One region of the Stenotrophomonas sp. STEN021 genome, then DNA from elsewhere that is predicted to be linked to it. Evidence: riboswitches for the same ligand, from Rfam matches in the RefSeq annotation. Region 1 holds a riboswitch; the other holds the start of a gene.
The links. Region 1 has a riboswitch for thiamine pyrophosphate ahead of ACVOL0_RS09110 (TonB-dependent siderophore receptor). Riboswitches for the same ligand answer to the same signal wherever they lie in the genome.
Positions count from the first base shown of each region.

Region 2: it holds a riboswitch for thiamine pyrophosphate, as region 1 does, so the genes downstream of both, thiC (phosphomethylpyrimidine synthase ThiC) here and ACVOL0_RS09110 (TonB-dependent siderophore receptor) in region 1, are expected to answer to the same signal.

Region 1 is NZ_JBRREH010000033.1:206-8,136, reverse strand. It holds gene ACVOL0_RS09145 (hypothetical protein) at 1-813, shown strand, start outside; gene uvrC (excinuclease ABC subunit UvrC) at 810-2,657, shown strand; gene pgsA (CDP-diacylglycerol--glycerol-3-phosphate 3-phosphatidyltransferase) at 2,665-3,279, shown strand; tRNA gene ACVOL0_RS09130 (tRNA-Gly) at 3,328-3,403, shown strand; tRNA gene ACVOL0_RS09125 (tRNA-Gly) at 3,464-3,539, shown strand; tRNA gene ACVOL0_RS09120 (tRNA-Gly) at 3,597-3,672, shown strand; gene pnuC (nicotinamide riboside transporter PnuC) at 3,806-4,402, opposite strand; gene ACVOL0_RS09110 (TonB-dependent siderophore receptor) at 4,399-6,573, opposite strand; TPP riboswitch at 6,643-6,738, opposite strand; gene ACVOL0_RS09105 (phosphotransferase enzyme family protein) at 6,782-7,918, opposite strand.
Region 2 is NZ_JBRREH010000003.1:49,908-57,838, forward strand. It holds gene ACVOL0_RS01235 (BCCT family transporter) at 1-1,524, opposite strand, end outside; TPP riboswitch at 1,711-1,812, shown strand; gene thiC (phosphomethylpyrimidine synthase ThiC) at 1,928-3,802, shown strand; gene ACVOL0_RS01245 (DUF4136 domain-containing protein) at 3,910-4,500, shown strand; gene ACVOL0_RS01250 (ion channel) at 4,556-5,239, shown strand; gene ACVOL0_RS01255 (winged helix-turn-helix domain-containing protein) at 5,481-7,748, shown strand; gene ACVOL0_RS01260 (helix-turn-helix transcriptional regulator) at 7,882-7,931, shown strand, end outside.

The sequences.
Region 1 (7,931 bases):
TTCGGTCTGGGCAGCGCCGACCTGATCAATGGCGGCACCGGCGAGGCGGCCTTCAATCGCCCGCAGGGTTTGGCCCTGGTGCGCGAAATACTGTATGTAGCCGACACCGGCAACCACGCCTTGCGCAGTATCAATCTGGTCAGCGGCCAGGTGGACACCTTGTGTGGCAACGGTCGTGCCGGTGATCCGCGTGCCGGCGTGTTGGCCCAGCCCTGGGACAGCCCGCTCAATCACCCGGCGGCAGTTGCGGTGGCCGACAACCAGGTCCATATCGCGATGGCCGGTGACAACCACATCTGGAGCTATGACCTGGGCAGTCGCGAGCTGCGCTGGCGGGCCGGTGCCGGCGCGGCGGAAGTGCGCGATGGCAGCGGTCATCTGGCGGCATTTGCACAGCCCAGCAGCCTGGTCGCAGTCCAGCAGGCGCTGTATGTCTGCGACGCCTTGGGCTCGGCTATCCGTTCGGTGCAACTGCGTGGTGACCTGGTGCAGACCCTGGTCGGGCAGGGGCCGTGGGAGTCGGGTAATGTTGATGGCCCGCGCTTGCGTGCACGCCTGCAGTACCCGCTGGGCCTGGCAATGGGGCCGGATTCGCCGCTGTTGTGGATTGCCGATGCAGGCAATGGCTCGCTGCGTACCCTGCGCCTGGGTGGTGGTGATCTGTCCACGGTCAATCTGCCCCGGCGTCTGCATGGCCCGACCGCGTTGGCGGTGGCCGCCGGCGCAATCTGGATTGCCGAGGCCGACGCGCACGCCGTACTGCGCTTTGATCCACTCAGCGGCGAACTGAGTGAAGTGCCGATTGAAGGATGACCGACGTCGTTGCCAATGAGTTCGATGGCAAGGCCTTCGCGGCGGCGCTGAGTACCGCGCCTGGTGTATACCGGATGTACGCTGCCGACGACACCTTGCTGTACGTGGGCAAGGCCGGTGCGCTGCGCAAGCGCGTAGGCAGCTATTTCAACGGCTCGCCGAAGAGCCGGCGCATCATGATGATGCTGTCGCAGGTGGCGCGGATGGATGTCACCGTGACCCGCACCGAGGCCGAAGCACTGCTGCTGGAAAACCAGCTGATCAAGTCGCTGAACCCGCGTTACAACGTTTCGCTGCGTGATGACAAAACCTATCCGCAGGTGTTGCTGACCCGCGAGCAATGGCCACGGATCGCCCTGCATCGCGGTCCGCGTGCGGTGCCCGGGCGCTATTACGGGCCGTATCCGGGCGTCGGCGCGGTGCGTGAAACGCTGAACCTGATGCACAAACTGTTCAAACTGCGCAGCTGTGAGGACAGCGTGTTCCGCAACCGCTCGCGGCCCTGCCTGCAGTACCAGATTGGTCGTTGCAGCGCGCCCTGCGTGGAACTGGTGCCACAGGCCGAGTACGACGAATCGGTGCGGCGCGCGGCGATGTTCCTGGAGGGCAAGAGTGACCAGCTCGCCGACGAATTGATGCAGGCCATGCAGCAGGCCAGTGACACGCTGGAGTTCGAGCGTGCCGCGCGGTTGCGTGATCTGGTCGCTTCGTTGCGCAGCATGCAGAACCGCCAGTATGTCGATGGCCGCGCCGCCGATCTGGACGTGCTGGCCTGCGCAACCCAGGGCGCCAGTGCCTGCGTGATGCTGCTGGCCTTCCGTGATGGCCGCAATCTCGGTACGCGCGCGTTCTTCCCGCGCACCAACGGCGAGGACAGTGCCGAAGAGGTGCTGGCCGCGTTTGTCTCGCAGTACTACGTCGAACATGAGCCGCCAGCTGAAGTGCTGCTGGATCGGCAGATTCCGGATGCGGAGATGATCGAGGCCGCGCTGAGTGCATCGGCCGAGCGCAAGGTGGCCCTGAAGTGGAACGTGCGTGGCGAACGCGCGGGATACGTGGAACTGGCAAGTCGCAACGCACAGATCACGCTGGTCGCCGAGATGGACAGTGCCGGCGCGCAGCAGGCACGCAGCGAAGCGGTGCGCGAGATGCTGGGCCTGGCCGAGCCGGTCAAGCGCGTGGAGTGTTTCGATATCAGTCACACCATGGGTGAGGCCACGGTGGCCTCGTGCGTAGTGTTCGATGCTGCCGGCCCGGTGCGCGCGCAGTACCGTCGCTACAACATCAGCGGCATCGAGCCGGGCGACGATTACGCCGCCATGCGCCAGGCCATCGACCGGCGTTTCCGCCGCGTAGTGGAAGAGGGTGGGGTGCTGCCAGACGTATTGCTGATCGACGGCGGCGCCGGACAGTTGGCACAGGCACAGGCAGCGCTGGCTGACCTGGGCGTGGAAGGGGTGATGCTGGTCGGCGTGGCCAAGGGCGTGGAGCGCCGTGCCGGCCACGAAGCGCTGGTGCTGCCTGATGGGCGCGAGCTGCGCCCTGGCGCCGCGTCACCGGCGCTGCAGTTCATCCAGCAGGTGCGTGACGAGGCTCATCGCTTCGCCATTACCGGTCATCGTGGGCGTCGCCAGAAGGCGCGCATGACCAGCAAACTCGAAGATATTCCCGGCATCGGTCCACGTCGGCGCGCCAGCCTGCTCAAGCATTTTGGCGGTATTGCCGGTTTGAAGGCGGCTGGTGAGGCTGAAATCGCCCGCGTGGAAGGCATCAATGCCGCCCTTGCTGCACGTATCTACGCTAACCTTCATGGTCTGTCGGTACCCGATCCGGCGGCGGAGTAATGCTGTAATGAAATTGACCATCCCCACCTGGCTGACATTGCTGCGGATCATGATGATCCCGGTGCTGGTGCTGGTGTTCTATCTGCCCTATGCATGGACAAATTTCGCCTCGGCGGCGATTTTCGGCCTGGCGGCGATCACCGATTGGCTGGATGGCTGGGTGGCGCGCAAGTACGAGCAGCATTCGGCATTCGGTGCGTTCCTGGATCCGGTGGCGGACAAGTTGATGGTGGCAGTGGCCTTGTTCCTGATCGTGCAGGGGCACCCGACGCCGTGGATGGCGTTCTGGGCGGCGGTGATCGTCGGCCGTGAAATCGCGGTGTCGGCATTGCGCGAGTGGATGGCCGAGATTGGTCAGCGCGCCAAGGTGCGGGTGGCGATGATCGGCAAGGTCAAGACCACTGCACAGATGGTGGCGCTGCTGTGCCTGCTGTACTCGGTGTCGCCCAATACCTCGTACAAAACCATCTGGATGGGCGAGCCGGTTTTCCACATCGGTGACTGGATGTTGGCCATCGCCGCTTTGCTGACTCTGGTGTCTGCGCTGCAGTACCTGCGTGCGGCCTGGCCGAGCCTGCGTGAAGACGAAAAGGCCGCGCGCAATAGTGCAGTCAAAAAGTGAACAGGCTGTTGACACCGTGGCCAATGCATGTAGAATTTCGCCTCCCAAGCGGGAATAGCTCAGTTGGTAGAGCGCAACCTTGCCAAGGTTGAGGTCGCGAGTTCGAGTCTCGTTTCCCGCTCCAGTTTCAAACATCGCTCCATGTTTACTCGTGGTTTGATGCGTAAATAGATGTAGCAAGCCTGCGGGAATAGCTCAGTTGGTAGAGCGCAACCTTGCCAAGGTTGAGGTCGCGAGTTCGAGTCTCGTTTCCCGCTCCAGTCTTGCGATCCATCTCGAATGTCGGTTCTCTGTTTCGCAGGTGCTGCATTCAATCCGCGGGAATAGCTCAGTTGGTAGAGCGCAACCTTGCCAAGGTTGAGGTCGCGAGTTCGAGTCTCGTTTCCCGCTCCAGATAATGACCAGCAGATTCCATGTGATATCTGCAGGTAAAGAAAAGCCCCTGACGGGGCTTTTTTGTTGTCCGCGATTTACCTTCAGCCAGCTGCTGCCGACATCGGCGGCAGCTGGCAATGCGTGACGCTGCTCAGCGCGCGCCGTGCGCTGCAGGTTCCGCAGCGGTGGTGTGGGCCGCTGCACTCCATGCACGCAACCCGATCACGGCAAGACCGAGGAAGAACACGTACAGCGCCGCGGTCACATGCAGTGACTTGAACAGATACGCGCCTACGTACACCACGTCGACCACGATCCATAGCCACCAGGTGGCGGTGTGGCGGCGTGCCTGCCACCACTGCGCGACCAGGCTCAATCCGGTCAGCATCGCGTCCAGCCACGGCAGTGATGCATCGGTGAAGCTGTGCATGCCGGCACCGAGCGCGATGCCACCAAGCAGGCCGATGCCCAGGTCACGCAGCATCTTGCTGCGTGACAAGGGCACGATGCGCACGCTGCCTTCGTCGGCGGCGTGCCGTCGCCAGTTGATCCAGCCGTAGACGAGGAAGACAGCAAATGCGAGCTGCAGCAGCGTGTCCGAATACAATTTGGCTTCGGCGAACACCAGCGCATACAGCGCTACCGACAACAGGCCGACCGGCCAGGCGACCATTCGCCGTTGCGCCATCAACCAGACGCCAAGGATGCTGCATAGCGCGGCCGACCATTCGAGCGTGGTGCTGCTCACAGCGCGATGCTCACCGATAGGCGTGCCTGACGCGGTGCGCCCGGGAACAGGTAGTAGTCGCCCAGGCTGCTGCCGGTGTCGCGCCAGTAGAAGCGGTTGAACAGATTGTCCACCGACAGGTTCCAGCTCACTGCGTGGCCTTGCAGCTGGTGCTTGAAGCGCAGCCCGGCGTCGAACACGTTGTAGCTCGGTGCGCGTACCGCACCATCAGCGCGCGCGGTATTGGCAGATGCGTAGCGCCAGCCGCCGGTAAGATCCAGCCCTTCAACGAAGGGCAGTGCATAGCTCAGGTGCACGCTGGCCCGCAGCTTGGGTACGTTGACCAGTTGGTGGCCTTCGTAGCTCGGCGTGCCGGTGTCGCGCGCACGTGCCTGCAATACGCTGGCGCTGGCGACGATCTGCAACGCATCGGTGAGCTGGCCGTTGGCGGTCAGTTCCAGGCCGGCGTGGGCCTGCTTGCCTTCCTCTACGAAGGTATAGCCGACGTCGCTGCCATCGGGCTTAGCGTACTGATAAGGCTGAGTGGTACGGAACAGTGCCGCGCCCAGGGTCAGCTGCTCGCTGCTGGAATACTTCACGCCGATTTCGAGCTGGCGCGACTGCACTGCCGGCAGGAAGGTGTCGGCGTTGGCGGTCCAGAACGGTGCTTCCTGGCCCAGCGAGATGCCTTCGACGTAGCTGGCGTAGGCATTGATGCTGTCGCTGGCCTTCCACATCACCGCAGTCTGCGGCAGGAAGCGCGATAGGCGGCTGCGGCGTTGTGGGTTGCCACGCTTGTCGTAGGCGCGTTCGTCCAGACGCACGTAGCGGCCGCCGGCCAGCCACTGCCAGTCTTCATTGAGCTGGATGCGGTCCAGTGCGAATACAGCGGTCTGGCGGCTGTCCAGGCGACGTGCGGACGCGCTAGGTATCAGCGGCGAGGGCTCGAACACGGGTAGCTGCTTGTCGTGGATATTGACCGTGCCGACGTATTCGTTGACGTTGCGGCGCTTGTCCACGGTGCGGCGGAACTGGTCGGCACCCATGGTCAGCTGATGGCCGATGTTGCCGGTGTTGAAGCTGCCGCGCAGCTCGGCGCGCAGCTCCTGGTTGCGACGGGTATCGTCCGGGCTGCGGTAGTCGTAGATGTCGTAGTCGCCGTTGGGGGCGAAGTAGTTGCCGGGTACGCTGCCATCGGCGCATTGCGCGGCGTAGTAGCAGCCGTAGGCGAATGCGACGTTGTCATCGATCACCGTGTGGCTGTGGCTGAGGGCAACGCGTGACTGCCAATTGGCGTTGAAATCATAGGTGTGCAGCGCGGTGATGTTGGTGCTGGCGATGCCCACCGGCTTCTGCCACGGCTGATAGCCAAGTAACTGTTCACGGTCCACGCTGGTCGGCAGTTCCCGTCCGCCCAGCAGCTGGTAGCCGGAGGCCGAACGCTGCGCGCTGGTCTGGTAGTTGGCATCCACTTCGAGCTTGCCGCGCTCACCGATCAGCCAGTCGGTCGCCAGCGAATAGAAGTTGCGGCGGCCATCGGCATGTTCGATGTAGGAACTGCTGTCGTCCCAGGCTGCGTTGAAGCGCAGGCCGATGCGCGGGGTCAGCCAATGGCCGACGTCGATGGCGGCGTAGCGCGAGCCTTCGTTGTCGGTACCCAAGGTGACGGTGCGTACTTCGGCTGGCCGCTTGCCGACGTAGTTGATGATGCCGCCTGGCGCCATCACGCCGGCCGCCAGGCCAGCTTCGCCCTTGAGGACTTCAACGGCCTGCAGATTCTCCAGTGCCAGCCGCTGTTCGCCGGCGATCGACATGCCGTTGAAACGGTAGCCGGTGGCCGTGTCCAGCGCGAAGCCGCGGATGGCGACATTCTGGTAATAGCCGACCGGGGCGTAGGCATCGCCCAGCGAAGCGTCATTGCTGGCCAGCTCGGACAGTGAGCGCACCTGCTGGTGGTCGAGGAAGTCGCGGTCCAGCACGTTCATCGATGCCGGCGTGCTTTTCCAGTCGCCGCTGCCGAAGCTGTTGACGCGGGGGTTGTCCGCTTCCGGCTGACGGGCCTGCACGCGTACGGCGGCAAGCTCGGTCGGCGAGTGTGCGGCAGCGGCATCAAGGCCGGTGTCGCTGGCGTACAGCGGCAGGGCGGTGCTCAGGGCGAGAGACAACAGCGTGGGGCGCAGGCAGCGGTTCATTCGATTCGTCTTCAGGCAACAAGGGAGACGAAGCGAAGGCGCGCATGCGCAGCGCCAATGACGGCGCTACGGCTGCTGCTCAAAGCTCCCTACGCCGGTGCAAACCGGATCAGGTTCCAAGGGACTCTCTCAGCCTGGCAACGCCAGGCACCCCCGCTTCAGGGACGCATTTCACTACAAATGCGAACGATTTGCGAGTCGGGCCGCTTCAGGCGGCCGCGTGCAGGGCCTGCAGCAGGGCTTGGCCGGGAGGGCTGGCGAACCACTCGGGGTGGCCAAGCATGAATGGCTGCCAGGCGACATCGGCATTTGCGGTGGAGCCGGTGACACCTTCGAAATACTCGACTTCGGACAGTGCAAAGTCGAAATGCACCATTGGCAGCAGGTCGGCCAGCAGGTGTACCCGTTCGGCAGACAAGGGCAACACCTCGCGGTAGCCGTCGAGCAGGGCCAATGCGATATCGATACGTACCGCCTCGGCGCCGCGCTCCAGCTCCAGCCAGGCCACGGCGTTGCGTTCGATGGCGGTGGCCAGATCGAACAGGGCGCTGGTGGGAGAAGCCAGGCCGAAATCGAGCACGCTGCTGACCTGCATCGCGTTGTCGCCGTGGCCCCACAGCAGGTTGGAGACATGCCAGTCGTTGTGGGCCCACAACGGCGGCTCGGCCTGCAGCCGCGCTGCCAGTCCGGTGTGCCAGGGCAGGACGCTGCGCTGCAGTTGTTGCTCCCAGGGAATGCGCGACAGGTAGCGGGCAAGACCGGGTCGATTGCGCAGGTCGGTCTTGAGCGCCGTGATGGGGTCTTCTGCGCGGATCAACTCATCACGTGCGACCAGCAGGTGGGTGCTGCGCTGGGGGGCCTGATAACTGGCGGAGGCGCGGTGCACGGTGGCCAGCATGCGGCCGGCGGCTTGCGCGCGTTCGATTTCGGTCAGCAGCGTCCACGAAGGGGCATCCCGGTACAGGTCCTGGCCATCGGCTACGGCATGCAGCTCGTAGGTCCAGTCGCCGTGCTCAATGGCAGTCTGGCCATCGTGGCCATGCAGGAGCTGGGCAACCGGCAGCCCTGCCTTGGCGAGGTGGGTGATGAACTGATGCTCTTCCAGCAGGCAGGCGGCACTGCGCACCCGTCGGTGGTGCCGTTTGATGAAGATATTGCCGTGTGGGCCGGCGGCGATGGCGGCGGCCGACATCGGTCGCGGGCTGTGCCATAGCAGCGTGCTGCCTGGGGCCAACTGCGGGTAGCGATCATTCAGCCAGGCAAGCTCGGTCGCATTGATGGCAGGCCAGTCGGCAGCCACTTCATCATTGTTGAGGCCTTGCACGCGGTGTGATTGCGGGGTCATCAGGACAGGCTGG
Region 2 (7,931 bases), on a different contig from region 1:
CTGCTCGCGCTCGATCCATGCCTCCATCATGTGCCGTGCGCGCTGCGCGAGCCGACGCTGGCGGTTGTGCTCGGCGTCCAGTATGCGGTACAGCGATACCATCACCAGCACCATCAACAACGCGAAGGGCAGCGCCGCAATGGTGATCATACCCTGCAGTGCTTCCAGCCCGCCTGCCAGCAGCAGCACCGCCGCGATCAACGCAATGGCCACCCCCCATACCAGCTTGCGCGACAAGGGCGGGTCGCCAGCATCGTCGGTGGACATGCTGGCCAGTACCAGCACCGCAGAATCGGCTGAGGTGACAAAGAAGATCATCAGCAGGACCAGCGCCAGTACTGACAGCAGCAGCGACGCCGGCAGGCTGTCAAACAGGGTGAACAGCACCGTCTCATAGCCATTGCCCAGCGCCAGCACCAGGTCGGTGTGGCCGAACAGCTGCGTCCATAGCGCGGTGCCGCCGAATACGGAGAACCACAGGAAACCGAGCAGGGTGGGGGCCAGCACCACGCCGACCACGAACTCGCGCACACTGCGACCGCGCGATACGCGGGCAATGAACGAGCCGACGAACGGTGCCCAGGCAATCCACCAGGCCCAGTAGAAAATGGTCCAGTCCGCAACCCAGGTGCTGCCGGAGAACGGCGACATGCGCAGGCTCATGGTCACCAGTTGGTTGAGGTAGGAGCCCAGCGTGGTGGTGAAGGTATCGAAGATGAAACCAGTCGGGCCCAGCACCAGCACTGCGGCCAACAGCAGCGCAGCCAACGCCAGGTTGAAGTTGGACAGCCACTTGATGCCGCGCTCCACGCCGCTGCTGGTGGACAACATGTAGAGCACGAAGGCCACGGCGATGACGGTCAGCTGCAAGGGCACATCGGCACGCAGCCCGACGACGCGTTGCAGGCCGGCGGCGATCTGGATGGTGCCAAAGCCCAGTGTGGTGGCTACACCGATCGCGGTGGCGACTACCGCGGCGATATTGACCAGCTTGCCGAACCAGCCGCGATGGTGACGGCCGATGATCGGCTGCAACATGTCGCTGACCAGGCCGCGGCCATTGCGGTTGTACTGGAACCAGGCCATCGCCAGCCCGATCAGTGCATAGATCGCCCAGGGATGCAGGCCCCAGTGGAAGAATGCATAGCGCATGGATGCGCGCGCAGCGTCCATGCTCTGCGCAGGCAGGCCTTCGGGCGGGGTGACGAAATGTGACACCGGCTCGGCCGCGCCCCAGAACACCAGTCCGATGCCCATGCCGGCCGAAAACAGCATCGACAGCCAGCTGGCATTGGAAAAATCAGGCTCGGCATCCTCGCCGCCAATACGCAGGCTGCCAAAGCGGCCGAAGGCCAGGTACAGCAGGAAGCTGAGTGTCAGGAACACGATCAGCAGGTACATCCAGCCGGCGCCTCGAACTACCTGGGCCAGTGCGGCCTGCACCACGTCGTTGAAGGGACCGGGCGCGATGCCAGCGATCAGCACCAGCAAGGCAACCAGGGCGATGGAAATTCGGAACACCATCGAGGCTTCTCCGGTCATGGGGTGGAGGGAAGCAGGCCATGGCTTGCAATACGGTCGGCGCGGATTCCGCGCCATCGGTGGAGAACGTGTTTACCCCTGTCGATCCTACTGAATGCGACGTCAGTGTTCCGTTAGCGCCATCACTGGCATGGCTTGCGCCAGTGCTATCGGTTTGTGGTCTAATGCCGCCCGAAGCGGGGGTACCGTGACCATTGGGTCGCGGTTGAGACATACCCTTCGAACCTGATCCGGCTGATACCGGCGTAGGGAAGCTTCGTGTGCCGCCAGTCGATGTGCCCGTAGTGGGCCAGGGCCGGCTGGCGTACGCCTTCGCTTCGTTCCGTCATGCGAATCCCTCGCGTGGCCTTCGCACACCGCGTGCGGACAGACAGGACGAATGCCAATGAATACACAGCCCAGCCTGCAGCAACAGGCCCAGCAACTCTCCGAGTCGGTGACCCGGCCGATTCCAGGTTCGCGCAAGATCTTCGTCGCTGGCTCGCGCGCGGACCTGCAGGTGCCGATGCGCGAAATCGCGCTGACCCGCACGCCAACCTTGTTCGGCGGCGAGGACAATCATCCGGTTACCGTGTACGACACCTCTGGTCCTTACACCGATCCGCAGGCCACCATCGATCTGGCAGCGGGCTTGGCGGCGGTGCGTACGCGCTGGATCGAAGAACGTGCCGATACCGAGCAGTTGGCCGGGCTCAGTTCCGAGTTCGGCCGTGCCCGTCAGCACGATGCCAAACTCGATGCCGTACGTTTCCCCGGCCGCACGCTGCCCCGGCGTGCCATCGGCACCGCCAATGTCACCCAGATGCACTACGCGCGCCGTGGCATTGTCACCCCTGAGATGGAATACGTCGCCATCCGCGAGAACCAGCGGCTGGACGCGGTGCGTGATGCCGGCCTGCTCGCGCAGCATCCGGGGCAAAGCTTTGGTGCCAGCATCCAGCAGATCATCACTCCGGAGTTCGTACGTGACGAAATCGCGCGCGGTCGCGCGGTGTTGCCGAACAACATCAATCATCCCGAGTGCGAGCCGATGATCATCGGCCGCAACTTCCTCACCAAGATCAACGCCAACATCGGTAACAGCGCGGTGTCGTCCGGCATCGCAGAGGAAGTGGAGAAGCTGGTGTGGGCGATCCGTTGGGGTGGCGATACGGTGATGGATCTGTCCACCGGCAAGCACATCCATGAGACACGCGAGTGGATCGTGCGCAACTCGCCGGTGCCGATTGGCACCGTGCCGATCTACCAGGCGCTGGAAAAGGTCGATGGTCGCGCCGAAGCGCTGACCTGGGAGATCTTCCGCGACACCTTGATCGAGCAGGCCGAGCAGGGCGTGGACTACTTCACCATCCACGCCGGCGTGCTGTTGCGGCATGTGCCGCTGACGGCAAAGCGGGTTACCGGCATCGTCTCGCGTGGCGGCTCGATCATGGCCAAGTGGTGCCTGGCACATCACAAGGAGAACTTCCTTTACACGCACTTTGAAGACATCTGCCAGATCATGAAGGCCTATGACGTGTCCTTCAGCCTCGGTGATGGCCTGCGCCCGGGCTGTATTGCCGATGCCAACGATGCGGCGCAGTTCGGTGAACTGGAAGCGCTGGGCGAGCTGACAAAGATTGCCTGGAAGCATGATGTGCAGACCATCATTGAAGGCCCCGGCCATGTGCCGATGCAGCTGATCAAGCAGAACATGGACAAGCAGCTGCAGGAGTGCGGCGAAGCGCCGTTCTATACGCTTGGGCCACTGACCACCGATATCGCCCCGGGCTACGACCACATCACCAGCGCGATCGGCGCAGCGATGATTGGCTGGTACGGCACTGCGATGCTCTGCTACGTGACGCCGAAGGAGCACCTGGGTCTGCCCAATCGGCAGGACGTGCGCGACGGCATCATGGCGTACAAGATCGCCGCACACGCCGCTGATCTGGCCAAGGGCCATCCGGGTGCGCAGGTCCGCGACAACGCCTTGAGCAAGGCGCGCTTCGAGTTCCGCTGGGAGGATCAGTTCAACCTCGGTCTGGACCCGGAGAAGGCCAAGGAATTCCATGACGAGACGCTGCCGAAGGATGCACACAAGCTGGCTCACTTCTGTTCGATGTGCGGTCCGCATTTCTGTTCGATGAAGATCACCCAGGATGTGCGCGAATACGCCGCCGAGCAGGGGCTGGAGGAGGCGCAGGCGCTGGCGGCGGGGATGGCCGAGAAGTCAGCGCAGTTCCGCGAGCAGGGCGCACAGGTCTACCGCGTCGAATAGACCGGCGACAGGGGCGGGGCACCCATGCCGGTGCCCCTGCCGCTGCTTGACGCCAGCGCAGGTACAGACGTGCTAGCGTGCAGCCGTCCACACCACAGGGGTAGGCCATGAAACTTCGCTTCGTTTCTCTGCTGTTCGTCTTGTCCACGCTGCTCCTGCTGGGCGCCTGCGCCAGCACCCCGCGTGTCGCCAGCCAGGCAGATCCTACTGCCGACTTTTCGCGTTACCGCAGCTTTGCCTTCTTCAGCCCGCTGGCGCTTGAGCAGCACGGCTATACCACCATCACCAGCAATCGCATCCGCGCCGCGGTACGTACGCAGATGGAGTCGCGTGGTTATCGCTTCGATGAGGCCAATCCGGACCTGTGGGTGAACCTCAACGCCTACCTGCAGGACAAGACCCAGGTCACCACGATGCCGGAAGTGGATTACGACTATTACTACAGCTATCGCGCCCGCAGCTATGTTGCCGTGCCGTACTGGCGTGACCGTACCGACGTGCGCCAATACACCGAGGGCACCTTGAACGTGGACGTGGTGGATGCGCGGAAGAAGCAATTGGTTTGGGAAGGCGTTGCGGTCGGTACGGTGGGGCGGCTGAAGCCGGAGCAGCGTGGCGAGCGGATCGATGCGGCGGTGGCGGCGATCTTTGCCACCTATCCGTATCGCGCCGGGATGGCAGCTGGCACTACTCCCTGAGTCCCGCGCCTGCGGGCCTCGGTTCAACTACCCGTTCGGCACTGGCAATGAAGGGATGCAGATGCAGCTGCGCTTGAAGTGGATCGTGATCGCGCGCAGGCACCCCTCGGCGTGGTTGCTGGGGGTGCAGTTGCTCGGGGTATTGCTGTACCCGGCGATGGAGCACATGCCGGCTGGGCGCGCGCTGTTTGGTGCGTTCGGCATGCTGGTGCTGGGCTTGGCGGTATGGGTGGTGCGGCGCAGCCCGCTGCTGTTGTGGCTGGCCTTGACCCTGGCGATCCCGGCGGTGGTGTTCTCCATCGCCGGTGCCTTGTTGGGGCGCTATTCGCTGATCGCGGTGGCGCAGGCATTCGAGAGCCTGCTGTACTTCTATACCTCCTGCAGCCTGATCGCCTACATGCTGCAGGATCACAAGGTCACGCGTGATGAGCTGTTTGCCGCCGGCGCCACCTTCACCTTGCTGGCCTGGGCATTCGCGTTTGCCTATTCAGTGTGCCAGCACATCTATCCGGGCAGTTTTGTCGCCACCAACGAAGGCGATTTCAGGAGCTGGGTCGAGTTGCTTTATCTCAGCTTCAGCTTGTTGTCAGGGGTGGGCCTGAGTGACGTGGTGCCCGTGCACCCGCAGGCACGTGCTTTGGTGATGCTGGAGCAGTTTGCGGGCGTTATGTACGTTGCATTGGTGGTTTCGCGGCTGGTTGGCCTGACCATCTACAAGGCAGAGAAAACTGAACGCTAGATAAAAAAATCGCGCCAGAAGGCGCGAATCATGTAGCTGATTATGTAATTACGTCGGCGAGAGAGAGCCTGATGTCGTCCACGTTTGGCACGTGGGGAACCTGGTTAGAGTAATATCTGTTCCAGATAAAACATTTGCTCTGTGCGTTGATGCCTTTTGCGGAATTTGGCGGCTTGTAAGGGCATGGGCCCGGATAGCTGGACACAGGATGCGTGTCCGCCAGCGATTTTGAAAGACCGCGATGGCAACGAATCCCACCGAAAAACCTAGCTCTGACCGACTGCGCGTCGGTGAGTGTCTGGTAGTGCTTTCCTCTCGTGAGGTGCACTTGCCAGGAACACACAAAACCCAGCGGCTCACGCCCAAATCGGTGGGCGTGTTGTTGGCGCTTGCGCGCAAGCCAGGCCAGGTGGTGACCCGCGAGGAACTGTTTGCCGAGGTCTGGCCGGACACCATGCCGACCAATGATGTGCTGACCCAGGCCGTAACCCAGCTGCGCAAGGTGTTTGCCGCAACCGAGGCCGGTGAGGCCGCGCCTTATATCGAGACCATCGCCAAAACCGGCTATCGGTTGCTTGCCCCGGTGGCCTGGGAGTCAAGGGCAGATGTCGTGGCTGTTGATGCGTTCGAGCGTGTTGATGTGCCGGACACGGCTTGTGCACCTGCAGACGCACGCGAAACAGCACGCAACAAACGTCGCAAGCTGCGTCGATATGGCTTGTTGGCAATTGGTATCGTGTTGTTGCTCAGTACCTTGGTAATGGCATGGTTGTTGTGGCGTGATGCGCCATTGCAGGTTGATGCGACGGTTGTCGAAGGCAACCGGGTGGTGGGCAGCCCTGCACGTCCCTATCGTTTGATCACCGCAAGCGAAGGCGTTGAGGTCAATCCTTCGCTTTCGCCTGATGGTGCGCTGGTGGTGTTCGCCCGCGAAAAGGACAACAGCTCCAGCTTGTGGATACAGAGCGTGAGCAATGCCACCGCAACGCCGCTGCTGGTGCCACCTGCGGGGGCATCGGACCGTTTCCCGGTGTGGTCACCCAACGGCCGCAATATTGCCTTTGCGCGCTTCCTTCCGCAGGGCGATTGTGAGGTGTTGGTGGTGTCGGCTACGGGTACTGGCCTGCGTCGGGCCACGCGTTGCGATGGTACCGACATGCTCAGCTTTGACTGGGCGCCGGACGGTGCCAGCCTGTTGTTTGGCTCGATGACCGGCCGTTACGCCAGCCGCGGTATCCGCAGTCTGGATCTGGCATCGGGACGCTGGTCGTCTTTGCAGTACCAGATGGGCACTGACGATTTCGACTATGCGCCGCGCTATTCGGCGGACGGCAAAAAGATCGGCTTCGTGCGTAATCCCCAGGTCGGGGATATGTGGGTGATGGACGCCGATGGCAGCAATGCACAGCGTTTGACCGACGAAGCCGCCGAGATTCGTGGCTGGAGCTGGTTGGGGTCGGATGAAATGGTGTTTGGCCGCCGCATCGACAGCGAAGCACGCCTGTATCGGTTGGACGTGGCCACGCGGGCGTTGCGTGACATGGGCATTGATAACGCACAGAGTCCAGCGGTGTCCCGGGGCGGTGGCAATCTGGCATTCATGCGCAGCCAGCCGCAGATCGGCTTGTTCCGCATTCCGCTGGGCAGCGGCGGTGCGCCACAGCGCTTGTTTGCTTCGTCGGCGCGGGATGGCCAGCCGATGGTCTCGCCTGATGGTGCGCAGCTGGCCTTTACCTCGGACCGGTCCGGTGCGTTTGCGCTGTGGTGGGCGCGCCTGAATGAACCTGCATCCCTGCAGATGATCGAAGGCTTGCGCCCTGAGGCGCGCCAGCCGATGGACTGGTCCAGCGACGGGCGGCGTCTGCTGGTGACTGGCCGCGATGCGGATGGGGCGCCGGGTATTTATGAGGTGGCGCCCGAAGAAGGCCATTGGAGCAAGCTGCCGGTGCCTGCGCGTGAACCGTTGCAGGCGATTTATGGGCCTGCAGCCAATACGTTGCTGGTGGTGGAGCGTGGTGACGACGAGCGGATGACGCTGACCTTGTTCGATCGTAGTCAGCAGCCCTGGAAGCGCCTGGCATCATTGGATGGTGTGTCGCAGGTGCGCTACGACGCGGCAGGGCAACGGGTCCTTTTCACACGATTGGCCAGTGGCGGGCTGTGGCAGGTTGCGGCAAGCCTGGCACCGGACAGCATGAAGACCGTGCACGCCGAGTTGCCCAGTCGCTGGCGGTACCGCACTTGGGCGGTGGCGGCCAATGGTGCGGTGGAATACCTGGACATCAGCCGCGACTGCAGCAGCCGGCTTACTGCCATTGCCGGAAATGGAACCAGCCAGTGTCTGGATGCGAGCCGTTTCAGTGCGGGCAATGGCGTGAGTCTTGCTCCTGATGGCAAGGCGGTTTTCGTCGCCTTGGTCGCTGCGGACAATGCCGATATCGGGATGATGCGTATTCCGCAACGTGCCCCGCGGCGGGTGATGGGGCTGGCTAAGTGGTTGTCGCCGTAAGGAAAAATTGTTTCGGAAATTTTTCGTATGACTTATCGGGAAGAATTCGCAGCATTCTAAGCGGACTTTCCTGACCCGCTTCGCCAAAGTTGGCAAAACGTTCGCTCAATAAGAGCAAACGATGGTGTGCGACATGCGGCAGGTTTCGTGGGTGGATCGTGGTCAGTCGGTATCGTTCGAAAA